One region of the Synechococcus sp. R5-12 genome, then DNA from elsewhere that is predicted to be linked to it. Evidence: predicted binding sites of a transcription regulator. Region 1 holds the regulator's gene; each other region holds the start of a gene.
The links. The regulator NtcA, encoded in region 1, controls nitrogen genes in cyanobacteria. The targets are predictions, from matches to a motif close to GTANCNNNNGNTAC.
Positions count from the first base shown of each region.

Region 1 (3,132 bases):
TCACAAAACCACAGACATTCCAGATAATTTTCCTGGTTGTAATCGATCTTTTCCAATGCCAGCGGACGCAGACGCTTGACATTCCAGGCATGAAACAACTCGTGGGCCAGCAAAGACAAAAAGCGCCGATAGGACTCCGGCTGATGCAGCTCTAGCCCAGAGTAAAGAAGGGTGGTGCTGTACTTGTGCTCAAGGCCACCAAATCCTCCCGGCGACAAATGCACAATGAACCAGTAGCGGTCGTAGGGTAGCCCACCGAAAAACGCGGCTGTGGTTTTGACAATCGCCTTAGCATCAGCGACAGCCCGCTCCACATCCAGAGTGCCCGACCCCCAAACCACAAAGTAATGGGGGATCCCTTCCACCTCAAACGATTGCACTCGATGTGGACCCACCTCCACCGGGCTATCCACCAGCTCGTCGTAGTCTTCCGCCACAAAAGACTGGCCGGAAGTGGGATCCTCAGAAGGAGAGGTCAAGGGCCGCAAACTGGTGGCGATGTGCCAATCCGGCTTGGGGGGGATCACCGTCAAAGTGTGGGGTTCCCGCTCGCGACCGGGCACGTAGAGGAAGAGCGCTGCCCCGTTGAAATAGGCGTGGGTCAAATCCAGATGGTTCGTGCGCACCGTCAGCTCATAGGCATAGACCCGGTAGCACACCTTCACGGCAGAACAGCCCGGCGGATCGATCTGCCAGGTATTCTTATCCACCTTCCGCCAGGCCAAAGGGATCCCTTGCTCAGTTGCCGCCTGAAACTCCTGCACATGACGGGCATACTCCCGCACCAAGTAGGATCCCGGCGTCCACACCGGCAGTCGCAGCCGCAAAGGCACCTCTGGATCCACCTCTTGGATCTGCAGTTCCACCTCCAGCAGGTGATTGGCCGGATCCGGCATCCGCACTGTGAAATGCTGGCGGCTCAGTTGAGAAGGTGCAGCAACGATAACCTCTGGGATCCCCATAGATAGATAGATAGATAGAATGTTCCAACCCACTCCACTCTCTACCGCCAAGGGCCGACGCAACCCCCAGCGACAATGGCTCTTATCCTAACCCCTGCTTTCGGTTGGGGATCCCTTTCTGGGGCAAAAACGAGACTCAAAAATGTAGCACGTGCTACAAAGATGCCTGGGCAGAACCTTCTACTTTAGGGTAAATCTTGGTATCCTCGTAGATTCTGAAGTCAATGGGCTGCAACCTAGCCTAATGCTTCTAGATTGATCTTAGTAGGTTGATCTTAGGTATAAACTGACCTTAAAAGGTTGATGAGTATGGCGGTGGCCGTAGCGGAAAAATCTCTGATCACAGCCTTCAAGCAATTGGGAGGCCCTCACCATCCTCCGGTTATCGAAACGTTTGAGCGCGGGAAGACCATTTTTTTTCCAGGGGATCCGGCGGAGCGGGTTTACTTTTTGGTGAAGGGAGCCGTTAAGCTCTCGCGGGTCTACGAAATGGGAGAGGAAATCACCGTTGCCCTCCTGCGGGAAAACAGCATCTTCGGCGTGCTCTCCTTTATCACGGGACAGCGCTCCGACCGCTTTTATCACTCGGTGGCTTTTACACCTACCGAGTTGCTCTCTCTACCGATCGAGCAGGTGGAGAAATCCCTACAGGAGAACGCCGAACTGGCCATGTTGCTGGTTAAAAGCCTGTCGTCTCGTATCTTGCAAACGGAGATGATGATCGAGACGCTGGCTCATCGCGACATGGGATCCCGTCTGGTCAGCTTTTTGTTGATTCTCTGTCGCGATTTCGGGGTGCCTGGCCCAGATGGGGTCACCATCGATCTCAAGCTGTCTCACCAGGCCATTGCCGAGGCCATTGGCTCAACCCGCGTCACCATCACCCGCCTGTTGGGAGAGCTGCGCAAGAAGAAGTACATCTCCATTCACAAGAAGAAGATCACCGTACACGACCCGATGCGGCTGAGCCATCGCTTTGCCTAGAAGGAAGAGGAGAACACTTCCTGAGCAGCACCTTGCCCAGGCAAACCCCGCTCGACGGCTGGTTGAAGCTCTGGCCGGCCTATGTTCAATCTACTGCTGCAGCCTTGAAGAATCTCTATACCTAAAGGACAGACTTAAAGTTTTCTGGAAGCTGACCGGATCGCGGGCAAAAACCTACTAGTCTATGGGGGGATCTGGCTTTGGCCAGAGCTGTCTAGCCAATTGCTGAGGTGTAACTGTGGAAACGGCCATCGAGTGGATTACCGCCCATGAGATCCTCGACTCGCGAGGACGCCCCACCTTAGAGGCCCTGGTGGGTTTAGCCAATGGGGCGACGGGCTTGGCGCAGGTTCCCAGCGGCGCTTCGACCGGTACCTTTGAGGCCCATGAGCTGCGGGACGGGGATCCCAAACGCTACGGCGGTAAGGGCGTGCTGAGGGCGGTGGAAAACATCCTTGGCCCCATCCAGTCGGAGCTGCAGGGAAAAGATGCCCTCAACCAAGCCCGTATTGACCAGTTGCTGATCGACCTGGACGGCACCCCCAACAAGTCCCGCCTGGGGGCCAACGCTATTTTGGCAGTTTCTCTGGCGACAGCCAAAGCGGCTGCGGAAGCAGTGGGCTTGCCTCTTTACAAATACCTGGGGGGGCCCTTTGCCAACCTGCTGCCGGTGCCGCTGATGAACGTGCTCAACGGCGGCGCCCACGCCGACAACAACGTCGATATTCAAGAATTTATGCTTGTGCCCATTGGAGCGGCCAGCTTTCGCGAGGCGCTGCGCTACGGGGCTGAGGTGTTTGCGGTACTAAAACAAGTGCTGCAGCAGAAGGGGCTGTCCACCGGTGTGGGGGATGAAGGGGGGTTTGCTCCTGATCTCGACTCCAATGCGGCGGCTTTGGATCTGCTGATGACGGCTATTGAACAGGCAGGCTACAAACCGGGAGCAGATATCGCCTTGGCCTTGGATGTGGCCGCCAACGAGCTGCTGCAGGATGGGCAATATCACTTTGAGGGCAAAGCCCACAGCGCGGCTGATATGGTGGCTTACTACCAGCAACTGCTGGCCAACTATCCCATCCTTTCCATTGAAGATGGGCTAGCGGAAGAAGACTGGGCCGGTTGGCAAGCCATGACCGCTCAACTGGGATCCCGGGTACAGCTGGTGGGAGATGACCTGTTTGTAACC
Region 1 covers NZ_JANSIM010000026.1:4,507-7,638, forward strand. The annotation lists gene NW843_RS02000 (M61 family metallopeptidase) at 1-1,013, opposite strand, end outside; gene ntcA (global nitrogen regulator NtcA) at 1,272-1,946, shown strand; gene eno (phosphopyruvate hydratase) at 2,185-3,132, shown strand, end outside.

Region 2 (3,132 bases), on a different contig from region 1:
GATGAGACAGCCCGTCTTGTTCATAACAGGCCAGGATGCGCCCATCGCCACAGAAGCCGTAGGTGCTCAGGCCAAACACCCACTGCGGCTCTCCAAACTCCGCTTCCATAGGGCAGAGGGGAATGGGGCCCTGGGGATCCCAGCGATAGAGGTTCCACCAGCCGCTGCAATCGGAAACAAAGTAGAGATCCCCTTGCGGTGACCACTGGGGCTGGAAGATCGACTCGGCAGGGCCACCGGCCAGCTTTTGAGGTTCTCCCAAGCTGCCGTCAGGGTTCACCTCAGACCGCCACAGCTCTGTGCCGTCCCAGGGCATTTGGGGGTGATCCCAGGTCAGCCATACCAAGGTCTGGCCGTCTGGACTGAGGCGCGGGCTGGCGTAGAAGTCGTGCCCAGAAGCCAAAATCTGCTGGGATCCACTTGCTAAGTCAATCAAGACAAGGCTGTTTTCCGGCTCTCCCTGGCGGCTGTGATCCTCCCGCACACAGAGGATGCGTCCACGCGCCCGATCCACCACCCCGTCGGCGTAGCGATAGGGGCCTGCTTCTGTCAGGGGCTGGGGATCTGAACCCGGCAGCAGGCGGTAGAGCCGTTGGTCAGCGAAGTTGCAAAAATACACTACCCCTGCCGACACCCAATAAGCTCCACCCCCATACTCATGCACCCGTGTCCGCACATTGAAAGGTGCCGGTGTCAGCTCCACCAGGATCCCGTCGGCAGAGCGCCGCATCAACACATTGCGCCCTTTTTCTTGCGGGCGGCCCTCCGTCCAGTAGAGATCCCCCTGATCCCAAACCATCTGTCCCAAGCGCAGGGATCCCGTCACCACCAGGTCAGCGGTAATCGGGGATCGCCAAGATCCATAGCCAGCCTGTTGCACCATAAGCTGTTAACTCTCAACTAATTCTCGACCCCAGAACCCCTATTATGCCGGCAGCAAGGGATCCCTGCCTTTGCCTACAGCCTGTGGGGAAAGGGAGCCGAGAACAGGCTCGGATTCTGGGAAAAGGTATCCCGCGATACAATTCTCTCCGGGCTGAATGGGTTTGATGGAACACGTTAAGGCAACAGGGACGCACGACGCTTTCTCGACTGCAGGATTAGCCTTTCCCCTGTTGACGTTGGGAAGGCATTCGGTGAAAGCCTCAGCTGAGCGCAGTTGGGCAGGTTCAACACATGGGCGAGGTGATGAGCTAGGTGCTTCCCCCCGTTGGCCGGGCTGCTGCAACAACTGGACTTCTTAATACCCTTTGCACTCACTTCGTTTCGGAGATCACCGATGGCTCAATCTTTTAATCGTCGTCAAGTGCTGAAAATGGGCGCTCTGGCCGGAGCCGGGGCGGCCCTGGGGCCGCAGATCTGGGTGAAGCGGTCTGTGCCCGCCTACGCCCAGGGAGAGACCATTCGCGTTGGCATTTTGCACTCCCTCAGCGGCACCATGGCCATTTCAGAAACCAGCGTGGTGGATGCCGAAAAGCTGGCTATCAAAGAGATCAATGCCGCCGGTGGGGTTTTGGGCAAGCAGATCGAGCCGATTATCGAGGATGGGGCTTCCGATTGGCCAACCTTTGCCGAGAAAGCCACCAAATTGATCGATGTGGACAAGGTGGCAACGGTATTCGGCTGCTGGACTTCGGCCAGTCGCAAAGCCGTGTTGCCGGTGTTTGAATCCAAGCAGCACCTGCTCTGGTATCCCGTGCAGTACGAAGGACAAGAGTGCTCCAAAAACATCTTCTACACCGGCGCTGCCCCCAACCAGCAGATCGAGCCTTCCGTGGAATGGCTGCTCAACAATAAAGGTAAAGAGTTCTTCCTGGTGGGATCCGACTACGTGTTCCCCCGCACGGCCAACACCATCATCAAGGCCCAGTTGGAAGCCCTGGGGGGCAAAGTGGTGGGTGAAGACTATCTGCCTTTGGGCAGCACAGAAGTTACCCCCATCATCAGCAAGATCCGGGCCGCTCTTCCCAATGGCGGTGTGATCTACAACAGCTTGAACGGCGACAGCAACGTGGCCTTTTTCAAACAACTGGAAGGGGCAGGGCTGGGGCCAGATCGCTATCCTTCCATGTCCGTCAGCATTGCCGAAGAAGAGGTACAGGCCATCGGCCCCGAATTCTTGGAAGGGCACTTCGCCGCCTGGAACTACTTTATGACGGTGGATACGCCTGCCAACAAGAAGTTTGTGGAAGCTTTCAAGGCAGAATACGGCCAAAACCGCGTCACCAACGACCCGATGGAAGCCGCCTACATCATGGTTTACATCTGGAAGCAGGCAGTGGAAAAAGCGGGAACAGTGGAAATCGACGCCGTGCGGCAGGCAGCCTATGGCCAGACCTTTGATGCCCCAGAAGGCTTGGTAACCATGAACACCAATCACCACCTGACCAAGTATGTGCGGATCGGCCAGGTGCGCTCTGACGGTTTGTTTGATGTCATCTTTTCTACGGATGCCGTGGAACCACAGCCCTGGAACCAGTTTGTGGCAGAGACCAAGGGCTTTGCCTGCGATTGGTCGGATCCGGCTAAAGGCGGTCGCTTCAAAGTCAGCTAGCCCTGCTGGTGGCTGTGGGCGGGATCCCTTGCCGTTTGGATAGGGTCTGGGATCCCGCCTAGATGCTCGGTTAGCCTCCCTAGTTTAGTTGGAAGGAGGATCCCCTGCCCATGACCTTGCTCCTGGACAGCTTGTTCAACGGCATTAGCATTGGCACCGTCTTGCTAATAGCCGCCTTGGGCTTGGCCATTGTTTTCGGCCTCATGGGGGTCATCAACATGGCCCATGGGGAGCTGATGATGTTGGGGGCCTACACCACCTTCGTCGTGCAAAATGCCTTTCGTCCCCTAGGGGATCCCTGGCGGGATCTGTACATCTTTCCAGCTTTGGTAGCTGCCTTTGCCGTCACTGCTCTGGTAGGGCTGGCCTTGGAGCGGGGGGTGATCCGCTTTTTGTATGGCCGACCCTTGGAGACCCTTTTGGCCACCTGGGGCGTGAGCCTGATCCTGCAGCAGTTTGTGCGCAGCGTCAATTGGGTGCTGGCTTTCCGCTTGGGGGCCTTCGCGGTGCTCTTTTTCGGCGGCTGGTGGCTTTTGTCCAGGCGGGCGGATTGGCCGCGTCTCAAGGGGTGGACGCTG
Region 2 covers NZ_JANSIM010000009.1:1,209-4,340, forward strand. The annotation lists gene NW843_RS00660 (S9 family peptidase) at 1-883, opposite strand, end outside; gene urtA (urea ABC transporter substrate-binding protein) at 1,280-2,554, shown strand; gene urtB (urea ABC transporter permease subunit UrtB) at 2,665-3,132, shown strand, end outside.
Region 2: a site for NtcA is predicted at 1,010-1,023, ahead of urtA (urea ABC transporter substrate-binding protein). Genes of this name have one in related genera too.

Region 3 (3,132 bases), on a different contig from region 1:
CCCCAGCAGACTCTGCCGCAGAAGTCGCAGCAGGGCTGGGTTCAGGATGGCTTTGGGGAAGGACGTGATACTCCTGGGCCAAGCCGTGTTCCGAGAGCCAGCGCTCTGCCAACATGGCCGCCATACAGCCAGTGCCGGCAGCGGTAATCGCCTGACGAAACTCGTGATCCTGCACGTCGCCGGCGGCAAACACCCCCTCCACACTGGTGGCCACGGATCCCGGGCGGGTGACGATGTAGCCGACTTCATCCAGTTCCAGTTGTCCTTTGAACAAGTCGGTGTTGGGCTTGTGGCCAATGGCATAAAATAGGCCACCCACTGACATCTCGCGTATTTCGCCGGTTTGGTTGTTCCGCACTTTCACCCCGGTCAGGCGCAGGCCGTCGCCCATCACTTCCACCGCCTCGGTGTTCCAGTGCACAGTGATCTTGGGGTTGTTGAGAACACGATCCTGCATGGCCTTGCTGGCCCGCATTTTGTCGCTGCGCACCAGCATGTGCACGTGGGATCCAAACTTGGTCAGGTAGGTGGCCTCCTCACAGGCAGTATCGCCGCCGCCGATCACCACCAATTCCACCCCTCTGAACATGGGCATAGCCCCATCGCAGACAGCACAAGCTGACATGCCCCGGTTCCAATAGGTCTCCTCTCCGGGCAGGTGTAGGCGCTTGGCTGTGGCCCCGGTGGCGATGATCAGGCTGTGGGTGCGCAATTCCCGCTCGTCAGAACGGACGACAAAAGGCCGCTGGCTTAAATCGACGAAGGTGACATCTTCAGTGTAGAGTTCCGCCCCCCACCGCTGCGCTTGGGCTCGCATGTTCTTCATCAGTTGGGGGCCGGTGATGCCCTCGGGAAAGCCCGGAAAGTTTTCCACCTCGGTGGTGGTCATCAGTTGCCCGCCCGGGATCCCGCCCGCCTGGAACCCCTCAAACACAACCGGCTTCAGGTTGGCACGCCCAGCGTAAATGGCTGCTGTAAACCCAGCAGGGCCGGAGCCGATAATCACCACATTCTCAACCCGACTTTGCTCTGTCATCCGATGTCTCTCCTTCTGCAATGGGAATAAAAGCCAAACTCATAACGACTACGCTTTAGCTTAACACCCCTTGGCGAACCGGTCGAGGCCGAGGCCTATTAGCCTCATTTTCGCTCGCCTCAGGCCATTGGGGCCTTTTTTGCCCATCCCATAGGGTTATCTCTGCCCAGAGGTTGGCCAAGTGGCGGCCATTGCCCAAGTTTTGGATCCCCAACACCCAATCCCGGTTGACCCAAGCCAGAAGGAAAAGAGGTGTCTGAGATGGCCAGCAATTTGGTCTTGGTCAGAAAGCGGAGCTCAAATGAATTTTGTATCAGAAACTACAAAATACCCGTGTTGGCCTTTCTAGGATGAGTGAGCGTTTTTGGCCTGTCTGGGTCGAAGCGTGGGGATCACCTGCTGGGATCCCATTTGTTTCAGCCACAGTTCCCCCAGTCTTAACCGCAACCCAATCAGGAGAGAGTAATGGCATCCACGCCCCAAGAAGTGCTTCAGATGATCCAGGACAACAACGTCCAGATAGTGGATCTCAAGTTTGTGGATATCTTTGGCACCTGGCAGCATGTTTCCTTCCACACCTCGATGATCAAGGAAGAAACCTTCACCGAGGGGCTTCCCTTTGACGGATCCAGTATCCGGGGCTGGAAAGCGATCAACGAGTCGGACATGTACATGGTGCCGGATCCCAAAACGGCTTGGATCGATCCCTTTCTGGAGGTGCCCACCCTCAGCATAACTTGCAGCATTGTTGAGCCGCGCACTGGCCAGCCCTATAGCCGCTGTCCCCGCAGCCTTGCCGCCCGTGCCGTTGCCTATCTGCAATCGACGGGCATTGCCGATACGGCTTACTTCGGGCCGGAAGCGGAGTTTTTCATTTTTGAGGATGTTCGCTTCGACCAGACCCAAAACTCGGCCTACTACTTCGTGGATTCCATCGAAGGTCGCTGGAACTCGGGCCGCGAGGAGAAAGGTGGCAACCTGGGCTACAAGCCTCGCTACAAAGAGGGCTATTTCCCGGCCCCGCCCACCGATGCCCATCAAAACATCCGCACCGAGATGCTGCTGACCATGGGCAAGTTGGGGGTGCCCATCGAGAAGCATCACCACGAGGTGGCTACCGGCGGGCAAGGGGAGTTGGGCTATCGCTTTGCCGATCTGATCACGGCTGCCGACTACATGATGGTTTACAAATACGTGATCCGGAACGTGGCCCGCAAGCACGGCAAAACCGTCACCTTCATGCCCAAGCCCCTATTTAACGACAACGGCACTGGCATGCACACCCACCAGTCCCTCTGGAAGGATGGCCAGCCCCTGTTCTACAGCGAAGGCACCTATGCCAACCTGAGCGAGACAGCTCTCTACTACATCGGTGGCCTGCTCAAGCATGCCCCGGCAATCCTGGCCTTCACCAACCCCACCACCAACTCCTACAAGCGCTTGGTGCCCGGCTTCGAGGCGCCGGTGAACCTGGCTTACTCCCAGGGCAACCGTTCGGCTGCCATTCGCATTCCGGTGACCGGCAACAATCCCAAGGCCAAGCGTCTGGAGTTCCGCTGCCCGGATGCCACCTGCAACCCCTACATCGCCTTTTCGGCCATGCTGATGGCTGGCCTGGACGGGATCAAGAATAAGATCCATCCCGGCGAGCCCTTGGACAAAGATATCTACGATCTGGAGCCGGAAGAGCTGGCCAAGATCCCTTCCACACCCGGATCCCTGCTGGATGCTCTGGAAAGCTTGCAGAAGGATCATGCCTTCTTGCTGGAGGGAGGCGTCTTCACCGAAGATCTGATCCAGACCTATATCGAGTACAAGATCGACAACGAGATCAACCCCATCAATCTGCGGCCTCACCCCTACGAGTTCGCCCTTTACTTCGACGCCTAAGCGGTGTGGCCGATTCTGCAGCGGGATCCCTGATGGGATCCCGTTTTTTTCCGAGGAAATAGCACCCCTCAATTGTGGATCCCTTGGGCAACTTAGCTACTTTTGGTCAACAGCACCTCGTGCCAGCGTTGAAGCGTCCTGTGCCGTCCATCGACCTGAGGAAGCTCAACCCAGAAACCAAAAAGGGATCCCCAGCCGGGATCCCT
Region 3 covers NZ_JANSIM010000156.1:422-3,553, forward strand. The annotation lists gene trxB (thioredoxin-disulfide reductase) at 1-1,036, opposite strand, end outside; gene glnA (type I glutamate--ammonia ligase) at 1,502-2,926, shown strand.
Region 3: a site for NtcA is predicted at 1,347-1,360, ahead of glnA (type I glutamate--ammonia ligase). Genes of this name have one in related genera too.

Region 4 (3,132 bases), on a different contig from region 1:
TCGAGTCTCAGCAATCAGGGCAAAAGAGGATCCCAAGGTCAAGCTTTAGCCTATGTTGCCTGAAGAGTCTTTCGAGAATTAATCTGTGGTAATTCAGGAGGATTTTTGACTGCGGCGATCCAACACTTACTTAGAAATTAGGACAGATCTTTCTTGTGGCTTTTCTCGTTACTCTTTCTTTGCATTCTATAGCGATTTGTTCTTAAGACCGAAAACTCAACTTTGACAATTCTTCTTTGACAATTCTTCGATGCCTTTTGTCTTGTAGAGTCTTGTGAGTCAGCCGGTTCTTTGTTTTTGTTGAGGGGTACTTTGTCCGGCTGGCGCGATAAGAGGTTGCGCTCTTCTTCGTTGTCTCTTTGCCTCTGGGGATATAGACTAAAGCTTTGTCCCGCTGGTGAAACCAGTAGGATGACTTGAGGTGTGGGGATTTGGGCCCAACACGCCCCAGAGGATTATGGAACGAGCAACGCAACTGTGGCAGGGTTTTCTGCTGCGCGACTTTCCCATCAAGGCTTGGCAGCAGGGGAGCCTTTTGGGCCGCCTGTTGGGATCCCTGCAAAGTTGGGGGAAGAGCAGCATATTGGTTCAAACTTCCGACCGGATTGGCCTGGGGCTAGTGCTGCTCTACTGGATTTTCTCTGCACAAAGCTCCACCGGCATCCTGGGCCTGATTTTGCTGGCTATGGCTGCTCTGGTGGGCCTGTGCGCTTTGGTGGAAATGCCGATTGGGCTGCCGCTGCATCTGCCCCTGGGCCTTTTCTGGGGAATTGCCACCTTGGCAACGATTCTCTCTCCGGTTGCCTACGCAGCACGGGATGGCTGGCTGAAGTTGACTCTCTACCTGGCTGGTTATCTGTTGTTGCATCGTCTGCTGCGCAAACCCCAATTCCGAGATGGGATTGTGGGATCCCTGCTTTTGGTCAGCTTGGTGATGGGGATCCATGGCCTGCGGCAATACTTTTATGGGGCAGCAGAACTGGCCACCTGGGTGGATCCGGAGTCGGGTTTGGCGGGTCTGACGCGGGTGTACAGCTATCTGCGCAATCCAAATCTGTATGGGGGCTACTTGATCCCGGTCATTCCTCTGGGGCTGGCCGCCACTTGGATTTGGCCCAGTTGGGGGGCGAAACTCCTGGCCGGGTTTACGACGGCGGTGAACCTGATTTGCCTGTTGCTCACCTACAGTCGTGGCGCCTGGATTGGGGGGCTGGCCATGCTCACCCTGATGGCCGTGCTGTTGGCACAGTGGCATTCTGTCGATTTGCCAGCCCGCTGGCGGCGTTGGGCCTTGCCGGCCCTGTTGGGCGGAGGGGGGGCTGCTCTGTTGCTCGGGATCCTGACGGTACGCTCCCTGCGGCTGCGGGTGCAGAGCCTTTTTTGGGGGCGGTTGGATACCAGCAACAACTTTCGCCTCAATGTCTGGGCAGCGGTGCTGGAGATGATCCGCGACTTTCCCATCTTGGGGATCGGCCCCGGTAATGTTGCCTTTAACCGCGTCTATCCCCTCTACCAACGAGGCAACTTCAGCGCCCTTGGAGCCTATTCGGTGCCGCTGCAGCTCACCGTAGAGACTGGCTTCATCGGATCTTTAACTTTCGCCTGGTTCCTCTTGGTGCTCTGGGATCACGGCTGGAGATGCTGGAAAACTTTGCTCAACTTGCGGGATCCCCAGGGTCTGTGGGTGGCAGCAGGCTTGGCCGCTTGCACCGGCATGATGGCCCACGGCTTGGTGGATACCATCTGGTATCGTCCCCAGGTACAAATGCTGTGGTGGCTTGCGGTAGCGCTCATTACAGCCAGCTTGGCCTCTCTTAGCCCTCAGCCGCCCGTGGATGTTGGTGAGACCCCATCGGAGACTTCCTCCCGTTAAGGTAGCTTAAGCTTGGCCTTCCGGTCTTGACGGGAGCAAATCCAGAGTGGTAAGCATCTTCAGTAGGAGATAAAAATGTATCTGTTTTTACAATTTGCAGGTGTCAGTAGTGTTAGAAATTAGCGGAATTGTCCGGGGTGCAGGAGGCAAATGAAAAAAATCGAGGCCGTAATCCGGCCATTCAAGTTGGATGAGGTCAAAATTGCTTTGGTCAATGCCGGAATTGTCGGCATGACTGTAAGTGAAGTGCGGGGCTTTGGTCGCCAAAAGGGACAAACCGAGCGTTATCGGGGATCCGAGTACACGGTAGAGTTCCTACAAAAGCTGAAAGTGGAGATCGTGGTTGAAGATGACCTGGTGGATACGGTGGTGGAGAAGCTGATTGCAGCGGCTCGCACCGGCGAAATCGGGGATGGCAAGATTTTCATCAGCCCCGTCGAAAAAACCATCCGCATCCGAACTGGCGAGCTCAACCAAGATGCCCTATGAGAAGGAATCACGTTCAGGGTTTGGGTTGCCCGGCCTGAGCCTCGTGTGAGTTTGCTTCATGTCTCTTTTGCTGTATATCTGATGAGGTGTTCTTGCCCTACTTTTCGGGTAATGTGTTGCGAGAAGTACTGTCACTTTAGGTGAGTCGAAAAGCATGAGTACGACAATGATCCAAAAGCTCAAGAGCCAGGTGCCCCAGTGGCTTTGGCGACCGGCCAAGTGGAGTCTGACTGCCGCTCTAATGGCTGCGCTGGTTTTTCTATTCGGCCAGGGAACTGCCTTTGCTCAAGAGGCCGAGGAAGTTCAGAAACACGCTGACGTTGTTTGGACGATCGTGTCGGCGGCCTTGGTGTTCTTCATGCAGGCAGGGTTCGCCATGGTGGAGACGGGCTTTACCCGCGCCAAGAATGCCGCCAACATCATGATGAAGAACTTGATGGACTTCTGCATGGGCTGTTGCGCCTTCTGGTTCATCGGGTTTGGCCTCATGTTCGGCAAAAGTGCTGGCTTCTTCGGCACTGACTGGTTTGCTTTTGGCTGGCAGCAGGCTTACGAGGCAGATGGCTGGCCCTTTACTTTCTTTGTCTTCCAGATGGTGTTTGCCGCTACCGCCGCCACCATTGTTTCCGGAGCGATGGCAGAGCGCACCAAGTTCTTGGCCTACTTGATCTACTCCATCGTTATTTCTGGGCTAATCTACCCCATCTCTGGGGGTTGGGCCTGGAACGGGCTGTTCGGCGACTACAACGGCGGCACAGCCGGCTGGCTGG
Region 4 covers NZ_JANSIM010000058.1:5,638-8,769, forward strand. The annotation lists gene NW843_RS03940 (IctB family putative bicarbonate transporter) at 458-1,873, shown strand; gene NW843_RS03945 (P-II family nitrogen regulator) at 2,024-2,362, shown strand; gene NW843_RS03950 (ammonium transporter) at 2,517-3,132, shown strand, end outside.
Region 4: a site for NtcA is predicted at 1,951-1,964, ahead of NW843_RS03945 (P-II family nitrogen regulator). Genes of this name have one in related genera too.